Regions from separate parts of the Pseudoalteromonas sp. ND6B genome, predicted to be linked through region 3. Evidence: predicted binding sites of a transcription regulator. Region 3 holds the regulator's gene; each other region holds the start of a gene.
The links. Region 3 encodes sigma-54, which starts transcription at its own class of promoters, with help from an activator protein. Its sites were predicted from a motif close to GTTGGCACGNNNNTNGNNT; they were not measured.
Positions count from the first base shown of each region.

Region 1: a site for sigma-54 is predicted at 1,724-1,742, ahead of ND6B_RS17485 (DUF2726 domain-containing protein). Genes of this name have one in related genera too.
Region 2: a site for sigma-54 is predicted at 1,457-1,475, ahead of glnA (glutamate--ammonia ligase). Genes of this name have one in related genera too.
Region 4: a site for sigma-54 is predicted at 2,570-2,588, ahead of fliE (flagellar hook-basal body complex protein FliE). Genes of this name have one in related genera too.

Region 1 covers NZ_JQFL01000003.1:46,660-50,367, forward strand. Annotated here, with positions in the region: gene ND6B_RS17495 (cobalamin biosynthesis protein CobD/CbiB) at 1-270, opposite strand, end outside; gene mtnN (5'-methylthioadenosine/S-adenosylhomocysteine nucleosidase) at 271-978, opposite strand; gene ND6B_RS17485 (DUF2726 domain-containing protein) at 1,088-1,684, opposite strand; gene folE2 (GTP cyclohydrolase FolE2) at 1,787-2,707, opposite strand; gene arcB (aerobic respiration two-component sensor histidine kinase ArcB) at 2,915-3,708, shown strand, end outside.
Region 2 covers NZ_JQFL01000011.1:15,371-19,078, reverse strand. Annotated here, with positions in the region: gene typA (translational GTPase TypA) at 1-1,022, opposite strand, end outside; gene glnA (glutamate--ammonia ligase) at 1,531-2,937, shown strand; gene ND6B_RS16010 (DUF4124 domain-containing protein) at 3,052-3,573, shown strand; gene glnL (nitrogen regulation protein NR(II)) at 3,655-3,708, shown strand, end outside.
Region 3 covers NZ_JQFL01000080.1:29,056-32,763, forward strand. Annotated here, with positions in the region: gene lptB (LPS export ABC transporter ATP-binding protein) at 1-313, shown strand, start outside; gene ND6B_RS01835 (RNA polymerase factor sigma-54) at 694-2,193, shown strand; gene hpf (ribosome hibernation promoting factor) at 2,220-2,507, shown strand; gene ptsN (PTS IIA-like nitrogen regulatory protein PtsN) at 2,512-2,964, shown strand; gene rapZ (RNase adapter RapZ) at 2,984-3,708, shown strand, end outside.
Region 4 covers NZ_JQFL01000072.1:8,276-11,983, reverse strand. Annotated here, with positions in the region: gene fliG (flagellar motor switch protein FliG) at 1-469, opposite strand, end outside; gene fliF (flagellar basal-body MS-ring/collar protein FliF) at 462-2,177, opposite strand; gene fliE (flagellar hook-basal body complex protein FliE) at 2,198-2,530, opposite strand; gene ND6B_RS03525 (sigma-54-dependent transcriptional regulator) at 2,688-3,708, opposite strand, start outside.

The DNA of each region.
Region 1 (3,708 bases), on a different contig from region 3:
TAACAGCTCGGGGTAAAAGGCAAACTGAAGCAGTAAAACTACAATAATAAGCACAGTACTAAGTATAAGCGTACTTGCCATTGAGGCTGCTAAATAATGATATTGCTTGGTGTCTGTTTTTTTATAAATACGCTGGCTTATAGCGCTAAAAATAGCAGAGAGTATGTGGTTAGGGTGATACCAACTTACTAAAGGCAAAAAGCGCTCAGCAAGGAGCGCACAAATAAATACAATAAAGTCCAAATGATTTTGAACAATATTATTGAGCATTTACAGCGTAACCGCCGTTAATTTCTCAAGTAAAGCTACGACCATTTTTGATGAATTTATAGAGGCTGTTTCTAAGTATTCTTCAAATGATTGCGGCGACTCTTTGCCTGCAATATCAGACATTGAGCGAATAACAACAAATGGTGTATTAAGTGCAAAACACGTTTGCGCAATTGATGCACCTTCCATCTCTACTGCTAGCATTGTAGGGAAGTCACTGCGTGCTTTTTCAATACGAACAGGGTCGCACATAAACGAGTCGCCAGTGCAAATTAAACCAACAAGGGTTTTTACTTCACTAATTTGTGCAATTGTTTGCTCGGCTGCTTCTACAAGTTTAGGGTGAGCAGTAAAACCTGCTGGCATTTGTGGTACTTGGCCAATTTCGTAACCAAACGCTGTTACATCAACATCGTGATGACGTACTTCAGATGAAATTACTACATCGCCAACGTTTAGTGATGGGTCGAATCCACCGGCAGAGCCTGTGTTAATAACACAATCTGGATTGAAGTTATCGATAAGTAATGTGGTTGCGATTGTCGAAGCGACTTTACCTATACCTGATTGCACTAAAGTGACGGTATTGCCTGCAAGCTCGCCTGTGTAAAAAGTAAAACCAGCCTTGGTTAAAACTTGTGGATTTTGCATCGCCTCGCGCAAAATTTTAACTTCTGGCTCCATTGCGCCAATAATACCAACATTCATAGTGTTAAATTCCTGAGTTTGAATACGGTGATTATACTGCAAAAAATAACGTGGGGTAAAACAAACAAAAATGCGAGCTTAAAAAGCCCGCACTTTATAAACTTATTGATTATATTTCAGCAAGGGCTGTTGATTGTGCCTTTGCTTGAGAAGGAGACAATACCGCAGGTTTATGAACTCTAGCACGCGTAGGTCGTGAAGGTTTAGATGCCGCTGGCTTACCTAATTTAAACATAATTGCATCGCGTACTTCGCTTGGGCGGTAGCCTGCCTTCACTTTCATACGAATATGTGGAATACCTGCGGCTTCCAATGCGCCATTAACAAACCAGTCGCGCTGTGCTTTGTGGCCATCTTTATTGGCGTTATTAACTAAGTCAACCGCAGCCACTATGGTCATTTTTTCTTTATCTACTAAAACAAAGTCGAGCTGCTTATTTTTTGCTTTAGCCATTGCCGCACGTTTAGATTTAACAGACAGGCCTTGTTTACAGTCAATCACATCGATTAGTTTAACGCGACTAACAATTTTATATTGATCGCCAACAGCGCGCTCTAATAAATTCAGAAACGCCCCTTCTACTTGGGTAAATACACTTTGCTTACGAGTAAAAGGATAAGGGTTTCCGCCGTCATCATTAAATTTTGACGCAACGACAGATGCCCCAACAACTAGCACTAATATTAATAATAAAGCGAATTCCATACGGTAACTCCATAACAACAAATTGACACTGCTTTTCTAAAGCAATTTATGTGCCCAAATAGTTGTTATGGTTGTTTTATTAACGAATGGGGATGAGCACTATTATGCTTTATAGCCGCCTTCAATACCTTTTACGGCAATCGCAACTGCATCATGAGCATGTAAAGACTCATAATGGTTAATTTGCAGGAAGTAATCGCTAAACTCTTTTGACTCTAACGTCGTTTTAATTTTTCGTGCTGCGTCTTCACAAAACATTAAATTTTGACCGTTTAAGCGAGCAAACTCTTGTTCGTCTTCACGTTTTACCGCAGCTTGTACTGGTGTTTTTAGCTCATCTTCTAGTAAGTTTATTAAGTTAACCACATCAAACTGTTCAATGTTATTTGCTAATTTAACTTTAACATTAGCAATTGAACGCTGTGAATGCGGGGTTGCTACAATCCCTTGAGTTGTTCCAAGCCACTCTAAAACTTCTGATTGAGTGAGTGTTTCTTGAGAAAACTTTTCGCTGAATGCGTTTTGAATTAATTGGCGAGCCAGTGCTGCAGAACAGGGGCAAGTTGATGAATAAGTCACATCAACGCTGAGCTCAAAACTAATAACGCCTTGATTTATAGTGCTGGTAAGTACAATGGGATAGCTTTTCCAACCTGCTTTACCACTAAGTAATGACTTACGGCGTAGCGGCAATTCAAATTTAAATTCAATGTGTGCTTTATCACTTAAGCCTTCATGACTGGTGATAAAGGTATCTAAGGCTTGTGCTAAGGTTTGTGGATTGACCTGTTGCTCAGTTGAGAGGTGATCCAACGCTAAAAATAGTCGCGACATATGAATGCCTTTAGCATCTTCTTTGTGTAAATTAACAAAGGCGCGTGCTTTTGCATTAACGGTAACTGGAGCTAAATCAAGAGATTCAAAAATAAAAGGCAGCTCTATATCGCCCATACCTACCCAGTCTAATTTACCTGTTTGTAATGCGGCAGCCGTGTTAGCAATATCTGGCATAGTTTTTTGCATGATACGTTACTCGTTATTTGCAATATTTAAAACGCCGCATTTTACACTAAATAAAGATTTGCTGAAATGCAGCAAATAACACCAAACATGAAATTTTATTGTTTTTGTCGCACAACATGAAAATAGCTGATAGAAAATGCTAAAATTAGCCTTTAACCTTGAAAGGTCAACAGACCCTAAGCATTTAGCTAAGAGAAAAACTGATATATGACTGATTCTTCTTTGAACCCGTGGGTTCGAGTTCTTTCCAGTTCAATAACTCGTTTTGGTGAGTTTAAAACTGCAGCTATTTGCTATGCATTATTACTGACAATATCGCTGGTTTTATCAAGTATGTTTTATTACGTTGCCATAGGCGAAGTAAACTTGGTTGATATACTCGCCGTGGTATTTTTTACCTCGGTTGTTTCTCCTTTAGTTATCAGTATATTATTAAACTCTATTCGGCAACTTGATGCCTCTTATGCTTATTTAGATAGTGCCACAAAACAAGAGAAGCTTTTAAATCAAACCCTCAAAGACAATATTAACCGCTTAAATATTGAAATTGACGAACGTAAAATGGCTTTTCATGCCAAACACCGAGCAATAGAAGAGCTTAGGCGTGAAATTGCAGAGCGTAAAAAAACACAACAAGAACTCGCACAGCAAGGCATGTTACTGCGCTCAATAGTAGACTCCTCGCCGGATTTATTTTATTACCGCGATAACAACGGGGTGTTTGCCGGTTGTAATAAAATGTTTGAAGAGGTAATGGGCAAAACCAGTGGTGAACTTATTGGTAAAGCCGCAGAAGAAATATTCCCAAGCCACTTTTTATCAGAAGTACTCAGAACCGATGAGCAGGTTGAGCGTACGCACCAAGGTTTAACTATAGATGTGGAGTACTCAGTAAACGGTGAAATTAGGTGGTTTGAATTGCGTAAACTTCCCTTTATTAATGAACAAGGGGATTACATTGGTTTACTTGCGTTTGGCCGTGATATTACCAGTCGTAAAGA
Region 2 (3,708 bases), on a different contig from region 3:
ACTAATTCTTTGTCTAAACGCTCACGGATATTACGTGATGTTACAAACTTACCTTCTTTACCACAGAAAGGTGAGTTATTTACAGAGAACGTCATCGTTACTGTTGGCTCATCAACACTTAGTGGAGGTAATGCTTCAACGTTGTTAGGACAACAAAGCGTATCTGAAATCTTAAGCTCGCCAAGACCCGTTACCGTTACGATGTTACCAGCGTAAGCTTTGTCAGTGTCAATACGCTCAAGACCTAAGTAGCTTTGTACTGAACCAATTTTACCGTTACGTTTAGACCCGTCAGCGCTAATAACCGTAACTTGTTGGTTAGGTACAACTGAACCGCGTTTGATACGACCAATGCCAATTACACCTTTATAAGAGTTGTAATCAAGCTGTGAGATCTGCATTTGGAAGTCACCTTCAGGATCTGCATCCGGTGGTGATACTTCGTCAACGATCATCTTGAACATAGGTTCCATGTTATCAGATGCTTCGTCTAAATCTAATGTAGCCCAACCATTGATTGCTGATGCGTAGATTACTTTAAAGTCTAACTGTTCATCAGTTGCGCCTAGGTTATCGAACAAATCAAAGATTTGATCCATAACCCAATCAGGGCGAGCACCTGGCTTATCAATTTTATTGATAACAACGATTGGCTTTAAGCCTTGCGCGAATGCCTTTTGCGTTACGAAACGCGTTTGTGGCATTGGACCTTCCTGAGCATCAACAAGTAGTAATACTGAGTCAGCCATCGAAAGTACGCGTTCAACTTCACCACCGAAGTCGGCGTGTCCAGGAGTATCTACGATATTGATATGGTAATCATTCCATGAGATAGCGGTGTTTTTCGCTAAAATGGTAATACCACGTTCTTTTTCAATGTCGTTTGAATCCATCACGCGCTCTTCATTACCGCCGCGTGTTTCTAATGTACCTGATTGCTCAAGTAGTTTATCAACCAGTGTTGTTTTACCGTGGTCAACGTGGGCGATAATTGCTATATTTCTTAACTTTTCGATGCTCATATATTCACTCAGAGAAATTGAATCTCATTGATCCTGCAGGGGCTATACGTTCTCACCTGCGCTTTCACGAGATGTCCCAGCATAGGATTTAAAAGGGCGCATATTATCCCCTATAAATGGAATGGATGAAAGTTTATCCAAAATAAAATTTCAAACTTTCGCAATAAAATAATTAACCCATTGTTTTAAAATAATTAATTATGATAATTAATTTTTAGATATTTATATAAAAAGATGGTTTTGGGTTAATTTAAAGCGACTTTACTGCGTATTTTGCATTTTCTTTGTGCTAGTCTAAGGTGATTAATTTACAAGCAATTATTGCTTTGTAAATATTGCACCATTTTGGAAAAATTACGCACTAAGATGGTGCTTAATCTATATCACCTTTATTTTATTTATATTTTTTTACATAAAAAACAAATAATTATAATAGTGGCACAAAATCAGCTTGTAGATATTCAACGTATCTAAGCAGCAATAATAAAACCCAATAGTTGGAGGACACATGTCACAATCGGTTTTAGATTTTATTAAAGAAAATGACGTTAAGTTCATTGATTTACGCTTTACTGACACAAAAGGTAAAGAGCAACATGTTTCTATTCCTCATCATCAAGTTGATGAAGACTTTTTCGAAGATGGAAAGATGTTTGACGGTTCTTCAATTGCTGGCTGGAAAGGCATCAACGAATCAGACATGGTGTTACTACCAGATGCAGATTCAATTAAACTTGACCCTTTCACAGAAGAAACAACACTCATCGTTCGTTGTGACGTGGTTGAACCTTCTACATTACAAGGTTACGAACGCGACCCTCGCTCAGTTGCTAAGCGCGCTGAAGAGTACATGCGCTCTACGGGTATTGCTGACACTGTTTTATTTGGCCCAGAACCAGAGTTTTTCGTATTTGACGATGTTAAATACAAATCTGACATGTCAGGTTCAATGTATAAAATTGATTCTAAGCAAGCAGCTTGGAACTCAGATAAAGAATATGCAGATGGCAATACAGGCCATCGCCCAGGTGTTAAAGGCGGTTACTTCCCAGTTGCACCTGTTGATGATTTCCAAGATTGGCGTTCTGCAACGTGCCTAGTTTTAGAAGAAATGGGTCAAGTTGTTGAAGCGCATCACCACGAAGTGGCGACTGCCGGTCAAAACGAGATCGCAACGCGTTTTAACACTATGGTGTTAAAGGCCGATGAAATCCAAGAAATGAAATATGTTATCCACAACATGGCTCACCTTTACGGTAAAACGGCAACATTTATGCCTAAGCCGGTTGTTGGTGATAACGGTTCTGGTATGCACTGTCACCAGTCTTTAGCAAAAGATGGCGTAAACTTATTCGCAGGTGATAAATACGGCGGACTTTCTGAAGATGCACTTTACTACATTGGCGGTATCATCAAACATGCTAAAGCGATCAACGCTTTTGCTAACGCGTCAACTAACTCGTACAAACGTTTAGTACCTGGTTTTGAAGCTCCGGTAATGCTTGCATACTCGGCTCGTAACCGTTCGGCGTCAATCCGTATTCCAGTTGTGCCATCTGCAAAAGGTCGTCGTATCGAAGTACGCTTTCCAGATCCAACAGCTAACCCATACCTTGCTTTCTCAGCAATGCTTATGGCTGGCCTTGACGGAATTAAAAACAAGATCCACCCTGGCGATGCTATGGACAAGGATTTATACGACTTACCAGCTGAAGAAGCGGCAGAAATTCCAACAGTAGCCTCATCATTAGATGAAGCACTAGCTGCACTTGATTCAGACCGTGAATTCTTAAACCAAGGTGGTGTATTCACCAATGACCTAATCGATGCTTACATCGCACTTAAGTCAAAAGAAGTTGAAAAACTTAACATGACAACTCACCCTGTTGAGTTCGAAATGTACTACAGCTGTTAATTTATTAACCGATAAATAATGTGTGTTTTAAGCCCGCTTTGCGGGCTTTTTTTATGGTAAATTTAACGGTTCTACACTAAAGTGAAGTTAGTTTAAACAATGCAGGATAGCTGGATGGTAGGTAAGATTTTGTTGATATTAATAGCTTTAATGTTAAGCCTTAATAGCCATGCGAGCGATAAAAAAATTTACGCATGGAAAGACAAAAATGGGGTGTTGGTTTTTTCAGATACTCCTCAGCCAGGCGCTAAAGAGGTTAAACTCACGAGCCAACATCTCAGCATGCCCGCTACAAACACTGATATTCTTGATACTGCTCCTACTAAAACAGCAGTAAAGTTTAGTATTAGTATTTCATCGCCTGAACCACACCAAACTATAAGAGAAAACACGGGCTCTGTGTATGTCTCTACCCGTATTGCCCCTCGATTTGAAGCTGGATTTACCATTGGTTTATTTTTAAATGGCGTTGCCATTGGTGAACCTAGTGACACCACTACACTGGCGTTAAGAGATGTGGAGCGAGGCCAACACACACTGCAAGTTAAACTTTATAATAAACAAAATCAGGTAATTGCAACCAGTCCTGACAGTGTATTTTTTATGCACCGTAAAGGCCTTAACATAGGTCGATAATTACAATTAAGTACGCGTGTTTAGCGTATATTTTTCTAAAAACCTTGCCTACCTTCCCAGGCGCACTAAAATGGTGCAATGATGATTAATAAAACACATTTTACCCCAGAGCTACTGAATATAATTTGGCAAAAC
Region 3 (3,708 bases):
ATCAGGTGGTGAACGTCGCCGCGTTGAAATTGCGCGAGCATTAGCAGCAAACCCTAAATTTATCCTTTTAGACGAACCCTTTGCGGGGGTTGATCCTATCTCAGTATTAGATATTAAAAAGATTATAGAGCATCTTAAAAACCGTGGCATTGGCGTACTTATTACAGACCATAACGTGCGCGAAACACTTGATGTTTGTGAAAAAGCCTACATAGTTTCTCATGGGGAGTTAATTGCATCAGGCACTCCTGAATACGTATTAAACGATAAAACAGTACGCGATGTTTATTTGGGCGAGCAGTTCAAGCTCTAATATGTGTGTTATTCCACTAAGCATCTGCTAAGATTAATCATACTTAGTCTGTTGACCTTTCAAGGTTGAATTTGCAGCAGTCTGTTTGGTATTTAGGCAAGGCAGAGCCTATGTGGTGTGGTATTCCCCATAAATAGGCGATAACGCAGCATCAATGCCAAACAGGCGCTGCCCTTCGGGTTCTGCCTAGGGACGATTTACTCTTTGTTGCCTACATGGATGTAGGTAAGGAGCGTGAGCAGGACGCGGAAGCTTTGCTCGGTTTTGACTTAGCCCACTAGGTTACAAACCTCGCGCCGCAATTAAACCGCCCCTAGTTTGAACAAATTTTAATCCGTAAAGGTCAACAGACCGTAATTTAAAAGGATTGTTAGAGATAAATGAGGCAATCATTACAGCTGCGCATGGGCCAGCAACTTACAATGACTCCACAGTTGCAACAAGCAATTCGCTTATTGCAACTCAGTACATTGGATCTCCAGCAAGAAATTCAAGAAGCGCTCGATAGCAACCCCTTGCTTGAAGTTGAAGAACACGATTACAGCGAAGACACTGCAGGTAAAAACGAACAAAAAGCCGATAACGATGACTTAACGCTAAGTGCCTCAGCTGACGATAAACCTAGCGAGTATGAGCAAGATAGCGGCGAAGCAATGACCAAAGACACCATTAGCGATGATATGGCTATGGATGTTACTTGGGATGAATATATGAGCGCTGCGCCTGCCTCTTCATCGGGCCCAATGCCAGAAGATGAATCTATTTATCAAGGCTCTTCGACTGAAACGCTGCATGAGTATTTAATGTGGCAACTTCAACTGACGCCGTTTAGTCCTACCGATGAAGCGATAGCTATTGCAATTGTAGAAGCTGTGGACGACTCAGGGATTCTAACCCTTAGCTGTGAAGAAATATTAGAAAGCTTTAACCAAGAAAACGACGGCGAAGATGAAGTTGAACTTGACGAAATAGAAGCGGTACTAAAGCGTATTCAACTATTTGATCCAGTGGGAATAGCCGCGCGTAGTTTACAAGAGTGCTTGTGTATTCAGCTAAATCAATTTGATAAAGACACACCTTTTTTAAACGAAACAAAAATGATCTTAACCGATCATATTGATTTACTTGCTGCACGTGACTATCGCACGTTGATGAAAAAAACAAAGCTTAAAGAAGATGAGCTTAAAGAAATCATGACGTTGATTCATACGCTCAGCCCAAAACCGGCAGACACTATTGTTAGAGAAGAGTCTGAATACGTTATTCCTGATGTGTCGGTTAAGAAAGTTAAAGGTCGTTGGGTAGTTGAATTAAACCCAGATAGCATGCCTAAGATCAGAGTAAATAGCCAATATGCAGCTATGTCGCGTACGGTTAAATCAAGTGGTGATAGCCAGTTTATTCGCTCGCACTTACAAGAGGCTAAATGGTTTATAAAAAGCTTAGAAAGTAGAAATGACACGCTACTTAAAGTAACCAACTGTATTGTGCAACAGCAACAGGCCTTTTTTGAACACGGTCCTGAGGCTATGAAGCCTATGGTGCTTAACGATGTGGCTGAAATGGTGGAAATGCATGAGTCGACTATATCGCGTGTTACTACGCAAAAATACATGCATACACCACGTGGCATTTTTGAGCTTAAATATTTCTTTTCAAGCCATGTAAGTACTGAAAATGGTGGCGAATGTTCATCAACAGCAATACGTGCATTAATTAAAAAATTAATCGCTGCAGAAAACTCAGCTAAACCATTGAGTGATAGTAAAATTGCAGATATATTGGCAGAGCAAGGAATTAAAGTAGCGAGGAGAACTATAGCAAAATATCGCGAATCTCTAGCTATTCCCCCGTCTAATCAACGTAAAAGTTTGATTTAAGGCGTACAACAAAGAGGAAAATGTTTATGCAACTGAATTTAACTGGTCGCCATGTAGATATTACCGACTCGCTTAGAGACTACGTAAATAGTAAATTTTCGAAGTTACAGAGGCACACTGATCACATAACGAATGTGCACGTTATTCTCGATGTAGAAAAACTAAACCAAAAAGCTGAAGCAACCGTTCATGTAAGTGGCGCTGAGATTTTTGCCTCTACTGAGCATCAAGATATGTATGCCGCTATAGACTCGCTCATTGACAAGCTAGATCGTCAAGTAATTAAACACAAAGAGAAACTTGCTCGACACTAACACTATGAAACTAAGCTCACTTATCTGTCAGGACTGCAGTAAAGCTGCGGTCCTTTTTAATAGTAAAAAAAGAATTTTAGAATTTATCAGTGAATTGGCTCACAATAAGCTGCCCTATTTAACACAACAAGATATTCTTAATGCATTAACTGCAAGAGAAAAGCTTGGAAGTACAGGCATTGGCCGAGGCATTGCTATTCCACATGGTCGCATGAGTGGAGCTCAAGAGCCCCTTGCTTTGATTTTAGTGAGCGAAACAGCTATTAATTTTGATGCGATTGATAACCGGCCGGTTGACATTTTTGTCGCGTTAATTGTTCCCGATGGCGATAATCAGCAGCATTTGAAGACGCTAGCCACGATTGCTGATAAGCTCAATGATAAAGAATTTTGTAAGCAATTACGAGCAGCAAAATCCGACAATGAGCTGTATCAAGTAATTGTAAGTCAACCGTAGTAACAATTAAGGGTGATAAATGGAATTAATAATTATAAGTGGTCGCTCAGGTTCTGGTAAATCTGTTGCGCTGCGTGTTGTTGAGGATTTAGGTTATTATTGTGTAGATAATATTCCTTTAAATTTATTGCCATCTCTTGTTCGTAGTGTTTCCGACAGCTACAACAAAATAGCCGTAAGTGTTGATGTGCGTAATTTACCTAAAGAGCAGCAACAGTTTAATGAAATCATTGAATATTTACCTGGTTTCACTAAGCCAACGGTGTTTTATTTAGACAGTGACGATCAAACCTTAATTAAACGTTTTTCAGAAACACGGCGTCTCCACCCTTTATCTATTGATTCTTTGCCGCTTGATTTAGCCATAAAAAAAGAAAAACAACTGCTTGATGTATTGATTAATCGTGCTGATTATATGATTGATACCACAGATTTAAGTGTGCATCAGCTTGCTGAATCTATTCGTGAAAAAATACTCGGAAAAAAAGATAAACAACTGATCATTACCTTTGAGTCATTTGGTTTCAAACACGGCATCCCTAAAGAAGCAGATTACGTATTCGATGCCCGTTTTTTACCAAACCCGCATTGGGAGCCTGAACTTAAGCCACTTACGGGGCTGGATCAACCAGTAAAAGACTACCTAGCAAGTCACAGCATAGTGCAAAAATTTACATGGCAAATTCAAACATTTGTGCAAACATGGCTGCCGCATTTAGAACGAAATAACCGCAGCTACTTAAC
Region 4 (3,708 bases), on a different contig from region 3:
CAGCCGACTGTTCAGGCTCTAGGTAAGAGAGAACAATTGTTTGAATTTGTGGATGCTCATTACGAATAATGTTAGCCACCTGTTTAGAGTCCATCCACTTTAATGAATCAAGCCCTTTGGCGCCTGAGCCCATCACTATTTGGTCTATCAAGCTGGCGGCTTTATCTTCACCTAATGCAGCCGTAAGTGCTTTTTTGATAAAATCTTCAGACTGAAAACCTATCGTACTAAAGCTTTGAATTTGTTCGATAAACAAGTTGTGCACTGCGCTGATTTTAGCTTGCGACAAATCATCGATTGCCGCCATGGCCATACCTACCTTTTGCACTTGCTTTGGCTCTAAGTGCTTTAGGATTTGCGCTGCATCTTCTTCAGATAAACTCAGCAATAATATCGCCGCTTTATCTACACCATCAAGTTTATCAACATCAAACGCCGGTGGTAGTTGTTTTTGTTCTTGATCAGTCATCTTCTGTTAACCACGCTTTCACTACTTGTGATGATAGTTCTGGTTCATTGGCTACAAGGGCACGAACCGCTTTCAATAAGTCTTCGTCGCCATGTAGGTCTGGTAACTGTAGTGTACCATCGCTTGAGAAGCCAACTGAAGCAGAATCAAAGTCATTATTTAGCATATCTAATGTGCTGTCACCAAGATCAACACCTGAACTAAGAGAGTCTTCATCATATTCTTCAAGTGTACTATCTGGGTAAATTAACCGCTTAAGCATAGGTTTAACGACAGCTAAAATCAGTACAATAATAACCAGCGCACCTAATACTAAGCGCATCATTTTCATAAACCAGTCTTGTTCCCATAAAGGCAACTCAAAATCAAGCGCTGAGTCTTCACGAACAAATGGCACGGTCACTACTTCAAGTGCATCGCCACGTTGCATATCAAAGCCTACGCCACCTTGTAACAAGCGACGAATATTTGACAGGGCTTCAACCGAGCGTGGCGTCATAGTTGTTTCACCATTTTCACCCACCGTAGGCAGGTAATCAACCGCAACAGAGACACTTATTCTGCGGATCACTCCAGTTTGCTGACGCTTATGTGAAATAGTGGTATCGAGTTCATAGTTACGAGTGGCTTCTTTGTGAGTTCTACTCGGTGAGGTTGCAGTGCCTGCACCGCCAGCCATTGCATCTTCAGGTATCGTTGAGTTAACTGGTGGCTGATTAGTAAGCGCGCCTGGAATACCAACCGCTAGGCCACCAATATTATTTTCTTCAAAGGTCGTTTCACTTCTTACCGCCGGTAAATCTGGGTTGTAACGTTTTTGTGTTTCTTCTACCGCACTAAAGTCCATACTTAAATCTACTTGTGCGGTGTAATTACCTAATCCAACCACGGGGATCAAAATACTGTCGATTTTTTCTAGGTATTCTTGCTCACGTTTACGTTCTATATCGTATTCTTTACGCGAGCGTGCAGCTAAAGAGGTTTGCGAGCCTGAATTTAATAAACGACCATTTTGATCGGTCACAGTAACGCGCGAAGGCTCAAGCCCTTGTACCGCTGAAGCTATCATATCAACAACCGAGTCAACTTCTTCGCCATCTAGAGAGCGACCGCGTTTAAGAGTAAGTACAACAGTCGCAGAGGGTTTTTTCTCTCTACGGGCAAATACATTTTCTTTGGGAATCGCTAACAATACTTTGGCGCGAGTAACATTATTTAGCTCTTCTATAGTACGGGCAAGTTGTTGCTCACGGCCATGTTTAAGGCGCTCACGTTCTAAACGTTGGCTTACCCCAAACCCCATGTCTTGCATAATAATGTCGCTACCTGATGTAGGCCCTTGATCTAAACCTTCACGGGTCATCAATAACTTGATATTTTGATATTCAGTTTCATCCACCGAGACCACATTGCCATCAAGTTGGTAGTCAATTTTTTGTGCATCTAAAAAGTCGAGTGTTTCTATTAACTCTTCAGTTTGCATTTTACCTAAAGGGCGCATATCTGGCTGACGAGCCCAAATAATAACGAAAATAGCAATGGCTAAACAAATAGCTAATGCAACAATCAGGGTAATTTGACGTAAAACATCAACACCGCCAAGGGAACTAAAATAGCCTGATTTTTGCTCTTGTTGATCTTCGTTTTCACTTTGCTCCATCATGCCATCAGCAAGTGCCAGATCTGTAGATTGATTAGATTGCGCCACAATAATTCTCCACTACCTAGTTAAACAGGCATGTTCATAATTTCTTTATAAGATTCAACAAGCTTATTACGAACCTGTACCGTAGCTTCAAATGCCACAGAAGACTTTTGCGAAGCAATCATAGCCTCAGCAAGTGATACGCTTCTGTCGCCATTCTCTACCGCTTTTACTTTTTGCCCTGCGTCTTGCTGAAGTTCATGCACTGTATTAAGGGCATTACTCAACATGTCACCAAACTGAGCTGTAGAGGTTGATTGCACTTGCGTTGGCAAGTTATTAACTTGATTACTACGTGTGGCCTCTGCAGCCATTGATTGCATTTCTTGAAATAAAGCACTGTTTTGAATTTTCATAATTGTCTCTGATAATGCAGTAAACTCTTAAAGAGAATAAAGCACAAAACATGCCAAAAATTAAAATCAATTAAAACAGCACTTTAAGTAAAATAATTAAGCAGTCAGAGTTTTGACAGCCCTAAATTCAAGTGATTGAACTTAGGGCTTATGGGGGTTATGCTGGGAGGGAAATGCCTAAATCACGCATTTGTGCTAATTTGTAACGCAAAGTACGCGGACTTATACCTAAGGTTTCGGCTACTTCTTTACGCTTTCCTTGACAGCGTGCCAAGGTTTCTAAAATTATGCGATGTTCTTTATCTTTAAGCTCATCTTTGTAACTGCCGGTATCGACGGCTAACAAATCATTTTTTTGCTCATCTACAGGCGCTGCTTTTTCATCATAATAAGCGTTACTGAGACTACTTTTTACAGGCTCAATGTCAGCTTTAGTTTCTGCTACAAAATGCGTTGGGGCTAGATTTTCGATAAAAATAGCATGTTCATCAATACTATTTCCACTGCGTAAAATTAATGCGCGTTGAATAACGTTATCTAGTTCGCGTACGTTACCGGGCCAGCTATGGCTAAGCAGTTTTTGCTCTGCACTGCTATCTAAATACGCCATTGGCTCTTTGCTTTTACTTAAGTGACGTTCAATCAAATGTTTAGCCAGCACAATAATGTCCCCTGGGCGCTCACACAGTGGTCGCCATAGCAATGGGAAAACATTGAGTCGATAGTATAAATCTTCGCGGAACTGGTTATCAGCAACCGCTTCTTTTAACTCTCGGTTACTTGTGGCAAGCACACGTACATCCAGTGCAATGGTTTTACGACCACCTAAACGCTCAACTTCACGCTCTTGCAATACCCGCAGTAATTTGGCTTGTAAGCCTAAATCCATCTCGGTAATTTCATCAAGTAAAATAGTACCGCCCTGTGCTTGTTCAAACTTACCAGGACAAGCTTGTATAGCACCGGTAAACGCGCCTTTCTCATAACCAAATAAAGTGGCTTCGAGCATATTTTCAGGAATAGCAGCACAGTTAATCGCAACAAACGGTTCATTACAGCGTTTTGATTTGTCATGAATATAACGCGCCAGTACTTCTTTACCAGAGCCACTTGGCCCAAGCACCATCACACTGGCATCTGAACGAGCAACTTTATTAGCAAGTTCGAGTAATTGAATA